2 regions of the Cytobacillus gottheilii genome follow, and region 1 is predicted to be linked to the other one. Evidence: riboswitches for the same ligand, from Rfam matches in the RefSeq annotation. Region 1 holds a riboswitch; the other holds the start of a gene.

Region 1 (7,634 bases):
GATGCAGAGTATTGTGATTATTCACTGCAAATTGGCCAGACAGGAAAAGTTGTAACACCAGACTTGTATATTGCCTGCGGAATTTCAGGTGCGATTCAGCATTTAGCAGGAATGTCAAACTCTAAAGTAATCGTTGCTATTAATAAAGATCCAGAAGCAAATATTTTTAAAGTTGCAGATTATGGCATTGTAGGCGATCTTTTTGAAGTGGTGCCGATGCTGACAGAAGAATTTAAGAAGATCTTAGTAAACGCGTAACAATCATTGAAACAGACGGAATCAACTGCTATTGAAGGAAGAGCAGCAGCTGTCTGTTTCTTTTTATTAAAATGTGGATCCTGCTCTCATGTTGCTTTGCAATTGGAACGGAGCGTGCGGGAATTCCAGCTTTGTTTTATGGAGATGCAAAGAGATTACAAAATAACATCTCAAAAAAAGAACCATGTCTGTGAAACAGCAATCATGAATATTCCCATGAATTTGAGGGTATAGTACGAACGAGCAAATTGTTCGCTTCATATGGTGTTAAATGGTATACTCTCGATATGTTATGAATTAGTTGAATTGATTAGGAGGCATATAAATGGCTATTACACATGCAACAGATCAAAACTTTACTGAAGAAACAGGTTCAGGTTTAGTACTTGCAGATTTCTGGGCTCCATGGTGCGGACCTTGTAAAATGATTGCTCCAGTTCTTGAAGAGCTTGACGGAGAAATGGGCGATAAAGTAAAGATCGTTAAAATTGATGTAGATGAAAACCAAGAAACTGCTGGTAAATTCGGCGTTATGAGTATTCCTACATTAATCGTTCTTAAAGACGGTGAAGTAGTAGATAAAGTAGTTGGCTTCCAGCCAAAAGAAGCATTATCTGAGCTTCTTTCCAAGCATGCATAATTAGCATATTTGGATTTGTACGTTTTAAAAAATCAGCTTCTTCAATCTGATCTGCCCTGCTGCAATGATGAAGAGTGCCTTTTACTATAATTATTGATGCAGAAAGCAGATAATGAGTGTAATGACAGTTGATCCCCGGCTTCTTCCTGAAGGCCGGGGTTTTTACTTCCTTTTCGAGGATGTGTTTGACGATGAATGACATCATTAAAAATAAATTAATGATTTTGCCTGCACAGCCAGGGTGCTACTTAATGAAGGACAGGCAAGGCACTATTATTTATGTGGGCAAAGCGAAAGTATTAAAAAACAGAGTCCGGTCTTATTTTACTGGCTCACATGATGGAAAAACGCTGCGCCTTGTTAACGAAATTGAGGACTTTGAATATATTGTCACTTCCTCCGATATGGAAGCGCTGATTCTTGAGCTCAATCTAATAAAAAAGCATGATCCTAAATACAATGTCATGCTGAAGGATGATAAAACCTACCCATTTATTAAATTAACTGCTGAAAGACATCCGCGTCTTATTACGACGAGAAAAGTGAAAAAAGACAAAGGCAAATATTTTGGTCCATATCCAAATGTTCATGCTGCAAACGAAACAAAAAAGCTGCTCGATCGCATTTATCCGCTTCGGAAATGTGCTACCTTACCTGACCGCGTATGCCTGTATTATCATTTAGGACAATGCCTGGCTCCATGTGTGAAGGAAGTGGATCAGCAGCAATATCGGACAATGACAGAGGAAATTACCCGTTTTTTAAATGGCGGTTATAAAGATATAAAGAAAGAACTTACAGAAAAAATGGCGGCTGCGGCTGAAGACCTTGATTTTGAGCGTGCAAAAGAGTATAGAGACAAAATCGCTCATATTGATGCAACGATGGAAAAGCAAAAAATGACAACGACTGACTTCACTGATCGTGATGTCTTTGGTTATGCTGTTGATAAAGGCTGGATGTGTGTACAAGTCTTTTTTATCCGCCAAGGCAAGCTGATTGAAAGGGATGTCTCCATGTTTCCCATTCATAACGAGCCTGAGGAAGAAATCCTTACGTTTCTCGGTCAATTTTACATGAAAGCAAATCATTTTAAGCCGAAGGAAATTTTAGCACCATCTTCTGTTAATGGCGAGATGGCAGAAAAGCTTCTTGGTGTAAAAGTATTAAATCCGCAGCGGGGACAAAAGAAAGATTTGGTTTCATTAGCTTATAAAAATGCCAAAATCGCGCTGCAGGAAAAGTTTTCTCTCATTGAGCGGGATGAAGACCGGACGATTAAGGCAGTGGAGAGTTTGGGCGAACAGCTTGGAATTTATACGCCGCATCGGATTGAAGCATTTGACAACTCAAACATTCAAGGTGCAGATCCAGTATCTGCAATGATCGTTTTTATTGACGGAAAACCGGCGAAACGGGAGTACCGTAAATATAAAATTAAAACCGTTCAAGGCCCGGATGATTATGAATCCATGCGTGAGGCGGTTCGCAGAAGGTATACTCGAGTGTTAAAAGAAGAGCTGCCTCTACCGGATCTGCTTATTATTGATGGAGGAAAGGGTCATGTTGAAGCGGTCAGAGATGTTCTTGAAAATGAGCTGGGTCTTGATTTGCCGCTGGCAGGACTCGTAAAAGATGAAAAACACCGAACGTCGCAGCTGTTATTTGGGAATCCGCTGGAAATCGTTGCGCTTGCACGCAATAGCCAGGAATTTTATTTGCTGCAGCGAATTCAGGATGAGGTCCATCGCTTTGCCATCACGTTCCATCGCCAGTTAAGAGGAAAAGGTACATTCCAATCTATGCTCGATGACATTGCTGGGATCGGTGAAAAGCGCAAAAAGCAACTGTTAAAGACCTTTGGTTCAGTTAAAAAAATGAAGGAAGCTTCTGCAGATGACTTCCGCCAATTAGGAATTCCTGCTAATGTAGCAGAAGAACTCGTAAAGAAACTAAGTGAATAGCGTTGTCATCATATAGACAATATGCTATACTTGGACCAACTTTCATATTCACTCACTTTTTTATACTTTCTGAAAGTATAAATTTATAGACTTAGAACAGTGACTAGCTGCAATGCTTAGCCCATCTTGGGTCTAAGCCGATCTGTCCAGAGGGTTAAAGACAATCTTCTAGCCAGCTCGGTTTATGCTTATCGGGGCTTAGCAAGGCGCTTCGCTTTTCTTAGCGTAAAGTGAAGGTAGAGGTGCAAGCTTCATCAGTAACAGCTTTGAGGAGAATGAGCTCCGACGATTTGCTGTGAAAGGGAATGTTTGCCGAAGCAGGGGGAGACTCATCACTCGCCATGCTGGTCTTGCATTGAATAAATGCCGGATTGTCAAGACAGTAGTCTTGGAGAGCTATCTCACTGTGTGCACGTATTTTTTGTATACGTTTGACTACACAGCAATGAGATAATTCTCATTGCTTTTTTGTTTTGTCTGCATGTTTACAGAAGAAATCGGGAATCGATTAACTAGCGATTTTTCATACAAAACTGCAAAAAAGAGAAAGATACAAAAATCATTCTTCTTATTGAGACAAAACAAAATGGCAAAGGGAAATCATCATAGTCGGAAGGAAGGGTATTCAAATGGGTTTAATTGTGCAAAAGTTTGGGGGAACTTCGGTCGGCAGCGTCGATAAAATTCAAAATGCTGCAAACCGGGTCATTGAAGAAAAAAATAGGGGTAACGATGTTGTCGTTGTGGTCTCAGCGATGGGAAAGACAACAGATCAGCTTGTTGGCATGGCAAAAGAAATTACGTCCTCCCCCAGTAAAAGAGAAATGGATATGCTCTTAACAACAGGGGAACAAGTGACGATCTCGCTGTTAAGCATGGCTTTAATTTCTAAAGGTCATCCGGCCGTTTCAATGACAGGCTGGCAAGCAGGTGTTGAAACAGAGGAAATTCATGGAAATGCAAGAATCTTAAATATTGATAGTGATAAAATTGAAAAGGAAATTCAGCAAGGCAAAATTGTGATTGTGGCCGGCTTTCAAGGCGCTACCTCAGAGGGAGAAATCACTACTCTGGGAAGGGGCGGTTCTGATACAACAGCCGTTGCACTTGCAGCAGCGCTAAAAGCTGATAAATGTGATATTTATACAGACGTGACTGGGGTATTTACAACAGATCCCCGTTACATAAAGAATGCCCGCAAGCTTCTATCCGTTTCTTATGATGAAATGCTGGAACTTGCCAATTTAGGAGCCGGAGTTCTGCACCCAAGAGCGGTTGAATTCGCGAAAAACTACGGAGTTTCTTTAGAAGTAAGATCTAGCATGGAAAAAGAACAAGGAACAACGATTGAGGAGGAAGTTAAAATGGAGCAAAATTTAGTTGTACGCGGAGTTGCGTTTGAAGATGAAATCACAAGAGTATCTGTCATAGGGCTTCCAAGCAGCCTTGGCGGATTATCTACCATTTTCTCAGCACTAGCCAATGATCATATCAATGTGGATATCATTATTCAGAGTATGACGGAAGGCGAAACTTCTTCGCTGTCTTTCTCCATTAAAAATGAAGATTTAACAGAGACTGTTAAGGTGCTTGAGAGAAATCGTGATCAGCTTCTATATGATCGAATCGAATGGGAATCTGGCTTAGCAAAAGTTTCAATCGTAGGTTCAGGCATGATCTCAAATCCAGGGGTAGCAGCAGAAATGTTTGATGTGCTTGCGCAGAACGAAATTTTAGTCAAAATGGTCAGCACATCTGAGATTAAAGTTTCAGCAGTCGTAGAACAAGTGAAAATGCTTCCTGCCGTTGAAGTGCTTCATGATGCATTTCAGCTATCTGCCAATTCAGTGAAAGCATAAGAATAACACTAAAAAAGAAGAAGCTTCTTTTATTCGAGAGCTTCTTCTTTTCCTCATAATTCAGTATTGTATCGCAAATTATAGAAAACTTAGATTGTATCCTTTTTATCCCACTTAACAGTAAAAAGAACTTTTCCTTTTCTTTTCTTAGGATGTTCGAACGCTTCACATATGTACCCTTTTTGCTGTTCGATCTGTTCAGCAATAAAACCCGCTTCAAGCTGAAAGGCACAATCTTCATCGTTTTTACAGCGAGCGCTAATGATTGCGCTTGATAATTCTAAGTCCATCTCATTTTTTGATTCGTTCAAGAGCATTAGATTGCCCCAGCCTGCGCTGGAGAAAAAAGAAATCATTTCATCTATCGAAGCCAATGGGTATTTTCGTGCCAATCTTTTTCCTGCCCAATATAAAATACCGGGAGCTTCTTTGCCCAGTAAATCCTTAAGCAGCACTTCACGAATTAATTCATACCCAAATGCTGGCACAGTTTCATCATGAACGGTTAACGGTTTTTGCTCTGGTGTTTGATCAGTCAATAATCTCCCCTCTTTCTATGAGACTATTATATACAATTTAGAACCCTTTTAGTCAAAGATACATGAAAAAAGCATATATTTGATAAGGGAAAATAATGCTATTTTAATATATTTCATCTTTTGAAAAAAATGAATGATAATTCAAGTGTGAACGTGTTTTTTCAATTTCAATATATTTATAAAATTTTATTAATATTGAACAATTTGTGTATCCGTTTTCTTGACGCTCTTTTCTGTTGAGAGTAAAATGGACTTGTCACATAATTGTAAGATATAAATTTTCATTTTTTACTGATGTTAGGATATGAATAGATCCTGAGCATCACGTTACAAAACAGGGGGGATATTTTATGGCGGGGAATCGAGAGTTTTTTTATCGCAGATTGCATTCATTGCTTGGTGTTATTCCGGTTGGATTGTTTTTAGTACAGCACTTGGTTGTGAATCATTTTGCAACTAAAGGTGAAGAAGCATTTAATGATGCGGCACATTTTATGGAAAGTTTACCATTTAGGATTTTCCTAGAGTTGTTTATCATATTTTTGCCTCTTTTATTTCATGCAATCTATGGGCTTTATATCGCTTTTACAGCAAAGAACAATACTGTTAAGTACAGCTTTTTCCGTAACTGGATGTTTATGCTTCAAAGGGTAACCGGTGTTATTACACTGATCTTTGTTGTATGGCATGTATGGGAAACACGTATCGCAGCTGCATTTGGTGCAGAAGTAAACTATCAGATGATGGAGAATATTTTTGAGAATCCTTGGATGATAGCATTTTATATCGTCGGTGTTATCTCTGCTATTTTCCACTTTGCTAACGGTTTATGGAGCTTCTTTGTGAGCTGGGGAATTACAGTAACTCCAAGATCTCAATTAATCTCTACTTATGCAACACTAGGTATTTTCATTGCACTTTCAATTGTTGGTATTCGCGCGATTTTCGCATTCGTATAAAATTATGCAACCTGTTGATATAAAGAAGCAATAAGGGAGTGAGTCACATGGGTAAAGGAAAGGTTATCGTAGTTGGCGGCGGTTTGGCAGGCTTAATGGCCACAATCAAGGTTGCCGAAAAAGGACATCCAGTTGAATTATTTTCATTAGTTCCAGTAAAACGTTCTCACTCTGTTTGTGCCCAGGGCGGCATTAACGGAGCTGTTAATACAAAAGGTGAAGGAGACTCACCTTGGGAGCATTTCGATGATACAGTATACGGCGGAGATTTCTTAGCAAACCAGCCGCCGGTGAAAGCTATGACAGAAGCAGCACCAGGAATTATTCATTTACTAGACCGCATGGGTGTTATGTTTAACCGTACACCAGAAGGATTGCTTGACTTCCGCCGCTTTGGGGGAACACAGCATCACCGTACAGCATTTGCCGGGGCAACAACTGGTCAGCAATTATTATATGCACTTGATGAGCAAGTCCGCCGTCATGAGGTTTCCGGATTAGTTACAAAATATGAGGGCTGGGAATTCTTAGGCTCTATTATTGACGATGATGGGATATGCCGAGGCGTTGTTGCTCAAAACTTAACAACAATGGAAATTAAATCTTTTGCCGGCGATGCAGTTATCATGGCTACAGGCGGACCAGGGATTATCTTTGGAAAGTCTACAAACTCAGTTATCAATACAGGTTCAGCTGCATCAATCGTATATCAGCAGGGCGCATACTATGCAAACGGAGAATTTATTCAAATTCACCCAACTGCCATCCCTGGTGATGACAAGCTGCGACTAATGAGTGAATCTGCCCGCGGTGAAGGCGGCCGAGTTTGGACATATAAAGACGGAAAGCCTTGGTATTTCCTTGAGGAGAAATATCCAGCATATGGAAACCTTGTTCCTCGTGATATCGCAACGCGTGAAATTTTTGATGTCTGTGTAAATCAAAAATTAGGAATCAATGGTGAGAACATGGTTTACTTGGATCTTTCACACAAAGATCCAAAAGAACTTGATATTAAGCTTGGCGGCATTATCGAAATCTATGAAAAATTCATGGGTGATGATCCTCGTAAAGTGCCAATGAAGATTTTCCCTGCTGTTCACTACTCAATGGGCGGATTATGGGTTGATTATGACCAGATGACCAATATCCCTGGCTTGTTTGCTGCTGGTGAGTGTGATTATTCACAGCACGGTGCGAACCGTCTTGGCGCAAACTCCTTACTTTCTGCTATTTACGGCGGTATGGTTGCCGGTCCAAAAGCACTTGATTATATTAATGGTTTAGAAAAGACTGCAGAAGATATTTCTTCAACTGTGTTTGACCGTTTTGTTCAGCAGGAAGAAGAAAAATGGAACAGCATTATGTCTATGGATGGCACTGAAAATGCATATGTTCTTCATAAAGAGCTTGGA
Region 2 (7,634 bases), 1.0 Mb from region 1:
GTTTACTGGAATGGAAATTGATGTTTACGAAACAGGTCATATTTTATTCATAGGACATAAAGAGAGGCTTCTGCAAATCCGCAGGCTGCTTGATTTCCATACGGATAAGGAATCCTTTATCTCACTTCCGAACTTACTGGACTTAGGTGAGCATCATGACCTGCTGATGATTGGTGCCCATCCGTTAAGAGAAACAACACCATTGCATCATCATGATCCTGCTCTGCTCAAAAGGTTCCATGCTTTTGATTTGAATGGAAAAGATATGCATGAGCATGGGATAGAAGAAATGATGGAAGATGTTCTGTCGTTTGCTGCACAGCTGGACATTCCAGTCGTTTGCGGAAGCGACTCCCATCACCCTATCCACATTGGAGTTGTCAAAAATGTATTTGAAAAAGACTTTAGCACTGCCCAGGAAATCAGAGAAGCCATTAAAGGAAACCAGTACAAACGCTTCATTGCCCCAAATCTGCACACAAAAATTAATGCAGCTAAAATCGTTAAGAAAAAAATGAAAGAGGCATTAACCGTATAAAAAACGGGAGAACAGACTGTCTTCCGCATTTCACAATGGTAGCAGCAAAAGCCTGGCTAGTCAGAAGGAGACAAGCGGGCTTTTGCTTTTTTTAATGAATCAATTACGGATATAGCCTTCATCCAAATTGCACAATCCAAAATAAAAAAGGCCAGGAGAACGATCTCCCTGGCCTTATCACAGTATTAATAAACTTTATCACCGTTGAAAATAGAGTTTTTCACGATTACGTAGTCTACAGTGCGAATGGATTCAAGTTTGTTTCCGCCAGCATATGAGATGGAGGATTGCAGATCCTGTTCCATTTCGGTTAATGTGTCCTGCAAAGCACCTTTATGCTCAACATACATTTTTTTGCCTTCAACGTTTTTCTTTTCTCCCTTTTGGAACTCTGAAGCCGAGCCAAAATATTCTTTAACTAGTTTGCCGTCAATTTCAGTTGTAACGCCAGGTGATTCCTCATGCCCCGCAAAAAGAGAGCCGATCATAACCATTGAAGCACCAAACCGGACTGATTTTGCAATATCGCCATGTGTACGGATACCGCCGTCAGCAATGATTGGCTTGCTTGCTGCTTTTGCACACCAGCGTAATGCCGCAAGCTGCCAGCCGCCAGTGCCAAACCCAGTTTTAATCTTTGTGATGCAAACTTTCCCTGGTCCGATTCCGACTTTTGTTGCGTCTGCACCAGCGTGTTCAAGTTCTCTTACCGCTTCAGGTGTCCCGACGTTCCCGGCAATGACAAAGCTTTCAGGCAAATGCTTCTTAATATGCTGAATCATACGGATTACAGCATTTGAATGACCATGGGCAATATCAATTGTAATATAGTCCGGCACAAGCTTCTCTGCCGCTAATTGCTCAATGAACCCGTACTCTTCTTCTTTTACCCCAACACTAATTGAGGCAATTAAACCACGAGACTGCATATCTTTAATAAATGCAATACGTGTTTCCGGTTCAAAGCGGTGCATAATATAAAAATAATTATTTTCAGCTAAATAAGCAGCGATTTTCTCATCAATAATAGTCTGCATATTCGCAGGCACAACTGGCAGCTTAAATGTATGCTTGCCAAATTTAACAGATGTATCACATTCAGAACGGCTATCTACAATGCATTTTGCAGGAATTAACTGAATATCTTCATAATCAAATACATTATCCAAGGTTCAACACTCCTAAAAGCGAATATTATTATTGTGTTAGTTATTAAATGTTCGTACATACGGTAATTTACAGGATTTTTTTGCAGTTGTCAAAGGTTTTTACTTTTATTTAACTTATTCTTTACAGTAGAGTGGAGATAATTCTTCGTGTTTTTTACTAATTGAAGGGAGAATAAAGATGATCACTGTAATCGGCAGTATGAATATGGATCTTGTTACAATTACAAACAGAGAGCCTGCATTAGGCGAAACAGTTCTGGGAGAAAACTTTCTTACAGTGCCAGGAGGAAAGGGGGCTAATCAGGCGGTTGCGGCAGCAAAACTGGGGGCGCCGGTAAAAATGATTGGCTGTGTGGGAGACGATTTATTTGGTGAGCAATATATAAACCATTTAAAAGGCCATCAGATTAATATTGAGCATATTCGCAGTCTAAAGAATGAAAAAACGGGGATCGCCAGTATTACAGTTTGGAATAACGATAATAAAATTATAGTCGTGCCTGGAGCGAATAAGAGAATTACACCAGAAATGGTTGAGTCGCATAGAGAAGAGATATTAAAGAGCAGCTGGCTGCTGCTTCAGTTTGAAATACCGCTTGAATCGGTAGAAAGAGCACTAGAAATAGCTGCTGAAGGTCATGTAAATGTGATCGTCAATCCTGCTCCTTATCATGACATACCAGAAAATTGGATTGATAAAATTACCTATATCACGCCAAATGAAGCGGAGGCTAACAAGCTGTTTTCGGCATTTACAAACAAAGAAGCTCTTCTCTCAAAGCTGGTTATCACGAAAGGAAAAGACGGTGCGGAGTATTTTGATCAAGGAGAAAGAGTCTCGATACCTGCATTAAAAGTGGATGCAATTGATACAACAGGAGCAGGGGATACATTTATTGGTGCTTTAGCAGTTGCCCTTTCTGAGGGCTTGCCTTTAAAAGAATCCTGCCAATTTGCCGTTAAAGCAGCAGGTCTTTCTGTAACAAAACTTGGTGCCCAGGCAGGAATGCCAAGCAGGTCGGACTTGAATAAGTAAGCTCATAGCAGATAGTACAGTCATAGATAAATAAATCTCAGTAACACACTCCATGGACGCTTAAATTGCCTAAAAGACCAATTTAAATTACGCTTATAAGAAGAGGGGAATAATGAGAGAGGATGAGGAGAAATGCAGCAAAGTATTGATGAATTGATTAAAGGAAGACGCTCCATTAAGAAGTTTCAGGAGAAGTCAGTAGCTCTTGAGGAAATCATTGACTTGCTTGAGGTAGCAAAATGGGCGCCAAACCACAAAATGACTGAGCCATGGCGTTTTCTTTTATATAGCGGGGAAGGAAAAGAAAAATATATAGAAGCTTTTAAAGCAACTCAGGGCACTGGAGAGGAAGCGGCAGAAAAGGCAGCAAAAAAAGCAGCGTATTTCCGTTCTATTCCCATACATCTAGTCGTCATTATGCCTGAGGATCCTCGTCAAAAAACATGGGACGAGGATTACGGGGCCGTTTCAGCATTTATTCAAAACTTCCAGCTTGCAGCATGGGCAAGAGGGATCGGAATGATCTGGCGCACAAATGACTGGATTTACAATCCGGTTTTCCGTGAAAAGGTGGGTGTGCAGCCAGGTGAAAAGATCGTTGGCACATTAATGATCGGATATGCTGAACATGTGCCGGAAGCAAAGCCAAGAACTTCTATTAGAGAAAAGCTAGAAATTATTTCAGAATAACTAACCAAAAGCTGTCAGTTTTTACTAGGTTGACAGAACTATATGTTTTATTGTAGCCTATGATTATATGAAAATTGAATAAACCTCACTTTTCGGTGAGGTAGAGGTGCGGTATTTATTAGTTTTTAGTTGAGCGTGAGCAGCGATGATGCTAAAAAGAAGGAAATCCCGCCGAAGTGTGCAATATGCTCAAGTATTGGATGCTGGGTCTGCAGTTAAGAGCTGCAGGACTGTCTCGGTAAACTTCCCGGTTTACTCGAGGTGTGCTATCTCTTTAAGGGAAAAGTGGAGGATTTAGGCTATCTATGTATACAAAGACCTGAGTTCATCTCAGGTCTTTTTTGTTTTTTATTAAAAGAAAAAATGGGGGCAGAAAAATATGAGAAAAAAATTATCGTTTTTAAGTGTATTGGCACTTGCGGCAGTATTGCTTTTAGCAGGGTGCGGGACTAGCTCAGATGAGGGTTCTGCGGGTTCAGGCTCAGATTCTGATGCTGAGAAAGATGTATTCCGTGTAGGTCTTGAAGCAGGTTATGCACCTTTTAACTGGACACAAATGGATGATGCAAATGGCGGTGTAAAAATTGATGGAAACGCTGAATTTGCAGGCGGCTATGATGTGGAAATTGCGAAAAAAATCGCTGAAGGCTTAGGGAAAGAGCTAGTGATTGTTAAAACAGAGTGGGATGGTCTTGTACCTGCCTTAACTTCTGATAAAATTGATGCGATTATCGCAGGGATGTCACCAACTGAGGAAAGAAAGCAAACAATTGATTTCTCAGACAACTATTATAAATCCGACCTTGTCATGGTAGTGAAAAAAGGCGGAGACTATGAAAATGCCACTTCTATTCAAGATTTCAGCGGTGCAAAAGTAACGGCTCAACTGAATACGTTCCATTACTCAGTTATTGAACAAATTGATGGTGTTGAACAGCAGCCGGCAATGGACAACTTCCCTGCTATGCGTGTTGCGCTAGAATCTGGCGTAATTGACGGCTACGTTTCCGAACGTCCTGAAGGTGTGAGTGCTTCTTCTGCAAATGAAAACTTTGCAATGGTTGAATTTACAGAAGGCTTTGAAACATCTGAGGACGATACAGCTATTGCTGTAGGTGTTGCAAAAGACAGCGAGCTAACTGAAAAGATCAATGAAATCTTAGCGGGTATCTCTGAAGAAGAACGTGTAGAAATTATGGATGAGGCGATTAAAAATCAGCCAGCAGCAAACTAATACCGCTGCACGGCCGGCTGCATGACATGACATGTAGCCGGCTTCTTTTTTGACATATTCATTAAAAAAGGAGGATCACCATGAGTCTCGATTGGATGATACAAATCATACAGTCAAACTGGCCGATGTTTTTGCGCGGAGCTGGTTGGACATTAGTCATCGCTTTAACAGGAACAATTATTGGATCGCTCATTGGTTTGCTGGCAGGTGTAGTTCGAACAATACCTGCTCCTGAAAAAGGAATAAAAAAGAATCTGCTTAAACTGATCAATGCCATTTTAACCATTTATATCGAATTTTTCCGCGGCACGCCAATGATTGTACAGGCAATGGTCATTTTTTATGGATCTGCACTTGCCTTTAATTTTCATATGAACCCGATTATTGCAGGTATCGTGGTAGTAGGGATTAATACAGGTGCTTATATGGCTGAAATCGTGCGTGGAGGCATCATCTCGGTTGATAAAGGCCAATATGAAGCGGCACAGGCGATCGGCATGAATCATGTGCAGACCATGATTCATGTAGTTATGCCGCAAGTAATCCGCAATATTTTGCCGGCAACAGGGAACCAATTCATTATTAATATTAAAGACACGGCTGTATTAAGTGTTATTTCTGTGACAGAATTATTTTTCCAGACGAAAACGGTGGCGGGCAATAATTTCCGCTATTTTGAATCATTCTTTGTCGCGTGTATTATTTACTTTATTATGACATTTGCGATTACTCTCATCCTGCGCTACTTCGAACGCAAACTCGAGGGGCCGGATAACTACACTGTGATCGGCAATAACTTGCATATTGAAACAGCAGAAGATATGAAAAAGAAAGCCAATAAAGGGATGTAATTTTTTGACTGAGAGGAGGAACATATATGGAAACAATCATTGAAATCCAGCGCTTAAGCAAATCATTTGGTTCGCATGAGGTTTTAAAGGATATTCATTTTTCTGTGGAAAAAGGTGAAGTTGTTACAATTATCGGCTCTTCAGGCTCGGGGAAATCAACACTGTTGCGCTGTGTAAACTTACTTGAAAAACCAAGCGGCGGCCAGATTATTTATAATGGAGAAAATATTTTGGACGACCGTCATGATATCCACCAATACCGCCGAAAGCTGGGGATGGTGTTTCAGCAATTTAACTTGTTCAATAATCATGATGTATTAAATAACTGTATGGTCGGACAAATAAAAGTATTAAAGCGTTCAAAGGAAGAAGCGGAACAAATTGCACGCAAATACTTGCGGGTTGTAGGGATGGAAAATTACATTAATGCTAAGCCTCGCCATTTATCAGGCGGTCAAAAGCAGCGTGTTGCTATCGCTCGTGCCCTTTCAATGGAACCCGATGTAATGCTTTTCGATGAACCGACTTCTGCGTTAGATCCAGAAATGGTTGGCGAAGTATTAAAAATTATGAAAGAGCTCGCTGGAACAGGCTTAACCATGTTAATCGTTACACATGAAATGGAATTTGCGAGAGAAGTCTCTGACCGTGTTGTATTTATGGACAAAGGCGTCATTGCGGAAGAAGGACCTCCAGAAAAAATCTTTAACAATCCTGACCAGGAGCGTACAAGAGAGTTCTTAAAACGGACATTGAAGACTGTATAAGATGTTGGAAGAAACATACTAAGAATAGTGGGCAAGGTCATTGGCGGATGGCTTTACCTACTATTTTTTTTGAGATATAGGGTGGCTGGGACACAATCTAGCACGATCATAGCAGCGAATGGTTAGAAAGTGAATTCTTCTAATCATATGTTGTTTTATTTTTTTATTTGTCATATATCATCAACATGAGTGAAATGGAGCGGAAGACCCTCGACTCCTGTGGGCAATAGAGGAAAAGGTGAGACCCCACAGGAGCTTGCTCCGAGGAGCATTCCTGTAATAAAGTAATTTGACTATAATTCGAAGTTTAAGCGATGTGCAAAAAAAAAGTCCCCTTGGTACGATAGAGAGTGTCATGCATGACCTCGAATTAAGTACCGAAGGGAGACTTCTATTATGGATATTACACAAAATGAACGAATTAAGCAAATTAATGAACACACACTGATTATCGGTGTCGATATTGCAAAGTACAGACATGTTGCCCGGGTGATTGATGATCGGGGAATTGAGTTATCCAAACGGCTTATTTTCTGGAACTGTTTAGCGGGATTCAAGCTATTATTTGAGTGGGCAAAAGAATTAAGCGAAAAAACAGGCCGTCCCAATGTGATTATTGGCATGGAGCCGACCGGCCATTATTGGATTCCCTTAGCTTATTTCTTGAAATCACAAGGGATAAAGGTGGTTCTAGTCAATCCAATGAAGGTCAAAAAGTCAAAGGAATTAGATGATGATTCCCCTACCAAGAATGACACCAAGGATGCAAAAGTCATTGCTCAACTCATTCGTGCCGGGCGCTACCATGAGCCCACTTTACCTGAAGGGGTATATGCAGAGCTGCGTGAAGGCGTAAAACTATTTGACATTATTCAGGAAGATCTTTCATCCATTAAAGCACAAATGCATAATGTACTAGATCGATATTTCCCTGAATTCTTGACCGTTTTCAAAAAATGGGATGGGAAAACGGCAGTATACCTCTTGAAATGTGGCTACTTGCCGAAAGATATTTGTCAAAAGACAGAAGATGAACTACTCCAAGAACTAAAGACGTCAGTGTACAAGAATATTAGTATCACGCTAATACGAAAGTTAAAACAAGCAGCTGCCTCGAGTATTGGAATGACCGTAGGTCTCCGTATGGCTCGTGAAGAAATTCTCTATCTTGTAGGCCAATATCAACGGTTAGAAGAACGTCTTGAAGCTCTTAAGACGCAGCTAGAAGAGCTTGTATTGAGCGTTCCAGGAGCGGAGCGCATGATTGCCATAAAAGGTGTTGGGGCAATGACAGTTGTTGGTTTTTTTGCCGAGGTTGGTGACCTTTCAAACTATAGAGATCCACGCCA

Evidence for each region. A riboswitch is a leader RNA that binds a small molecule or an ion and turns the genes downstream of it on or off. The one in region 1 is predicted to bind lysine.
Region 2: it holds a riboswitch for lysine, as region 1 does, so the genes downstream of both, J1899_RS21525 (transporter substrate-binding domain-containing protein) here and J1899_RS16510 (aspartate kinase) in region 1, are expected to answer to the same signal.

The regions. Positions count from the first base shown of each region.
Region 1 covers NZ_CP071709.1:3,329,825-3,337,458, reverse strand. The annotation lists gene J1899_RS16525 (electron transfer flavoprotein subunit alpha/FixB family protein) at 1-258, shown strand, start outside; gene trxA (thioredoxin) at 584-898, shown strand; gene uvrC (excinuclease ABC subunit UvrC) at 1,090-2,862, shown strand; lysine riboswitch at 3,092-3,269, shown strand; gene J1899_RS16510 (aspartate kinase) at 3,492-4,721, shown strand; gene J1899_RS16505 (YslB family protein) at 4,811-5,260, opposite strand; gene J1899_RS16500 (succinate dehydrogenase cytochrome b558 subunit) at 5,611-6,219, shown strand; gene sdhA (succinate dehydrogenase flavoprotein subunit) at 6,267-7,634, shown strand, end outside.
Region 2 covers NZ_CP071709.1:4,367,646-4,375,279, reverse strand. The annotation lists gene J1899_RS21545 (PHP-associated domain-containing protein) at 1-538, shown strand, start outside; gene guaC (GMP reductase) at 724-1,707, opposite strand; gene rbsK (ribokinase) at 1,886-2,743, shown strand; gene J1899_RS21530 (nitroreductase family protein) at 2,876-3,433, shown strand; lysine riboswitch at 3,527-3,710, shown strand; gene J1899_RS21525 (transporter substrate-binding domain-containing protein) at 3,813-4,667, shown strand; gene J1899_RS21520 (amino acid ABC transporter permease) at 4,748-5,518, shown strand; gene J1899_RS21515 (amino acid ABC transporter ATP-binding protein) at 5,545-6,285, shown strand; gene J1899_RS21510 (IS110 family RNA-guided transposase) at 6,682-7,634, shown strand, end outside.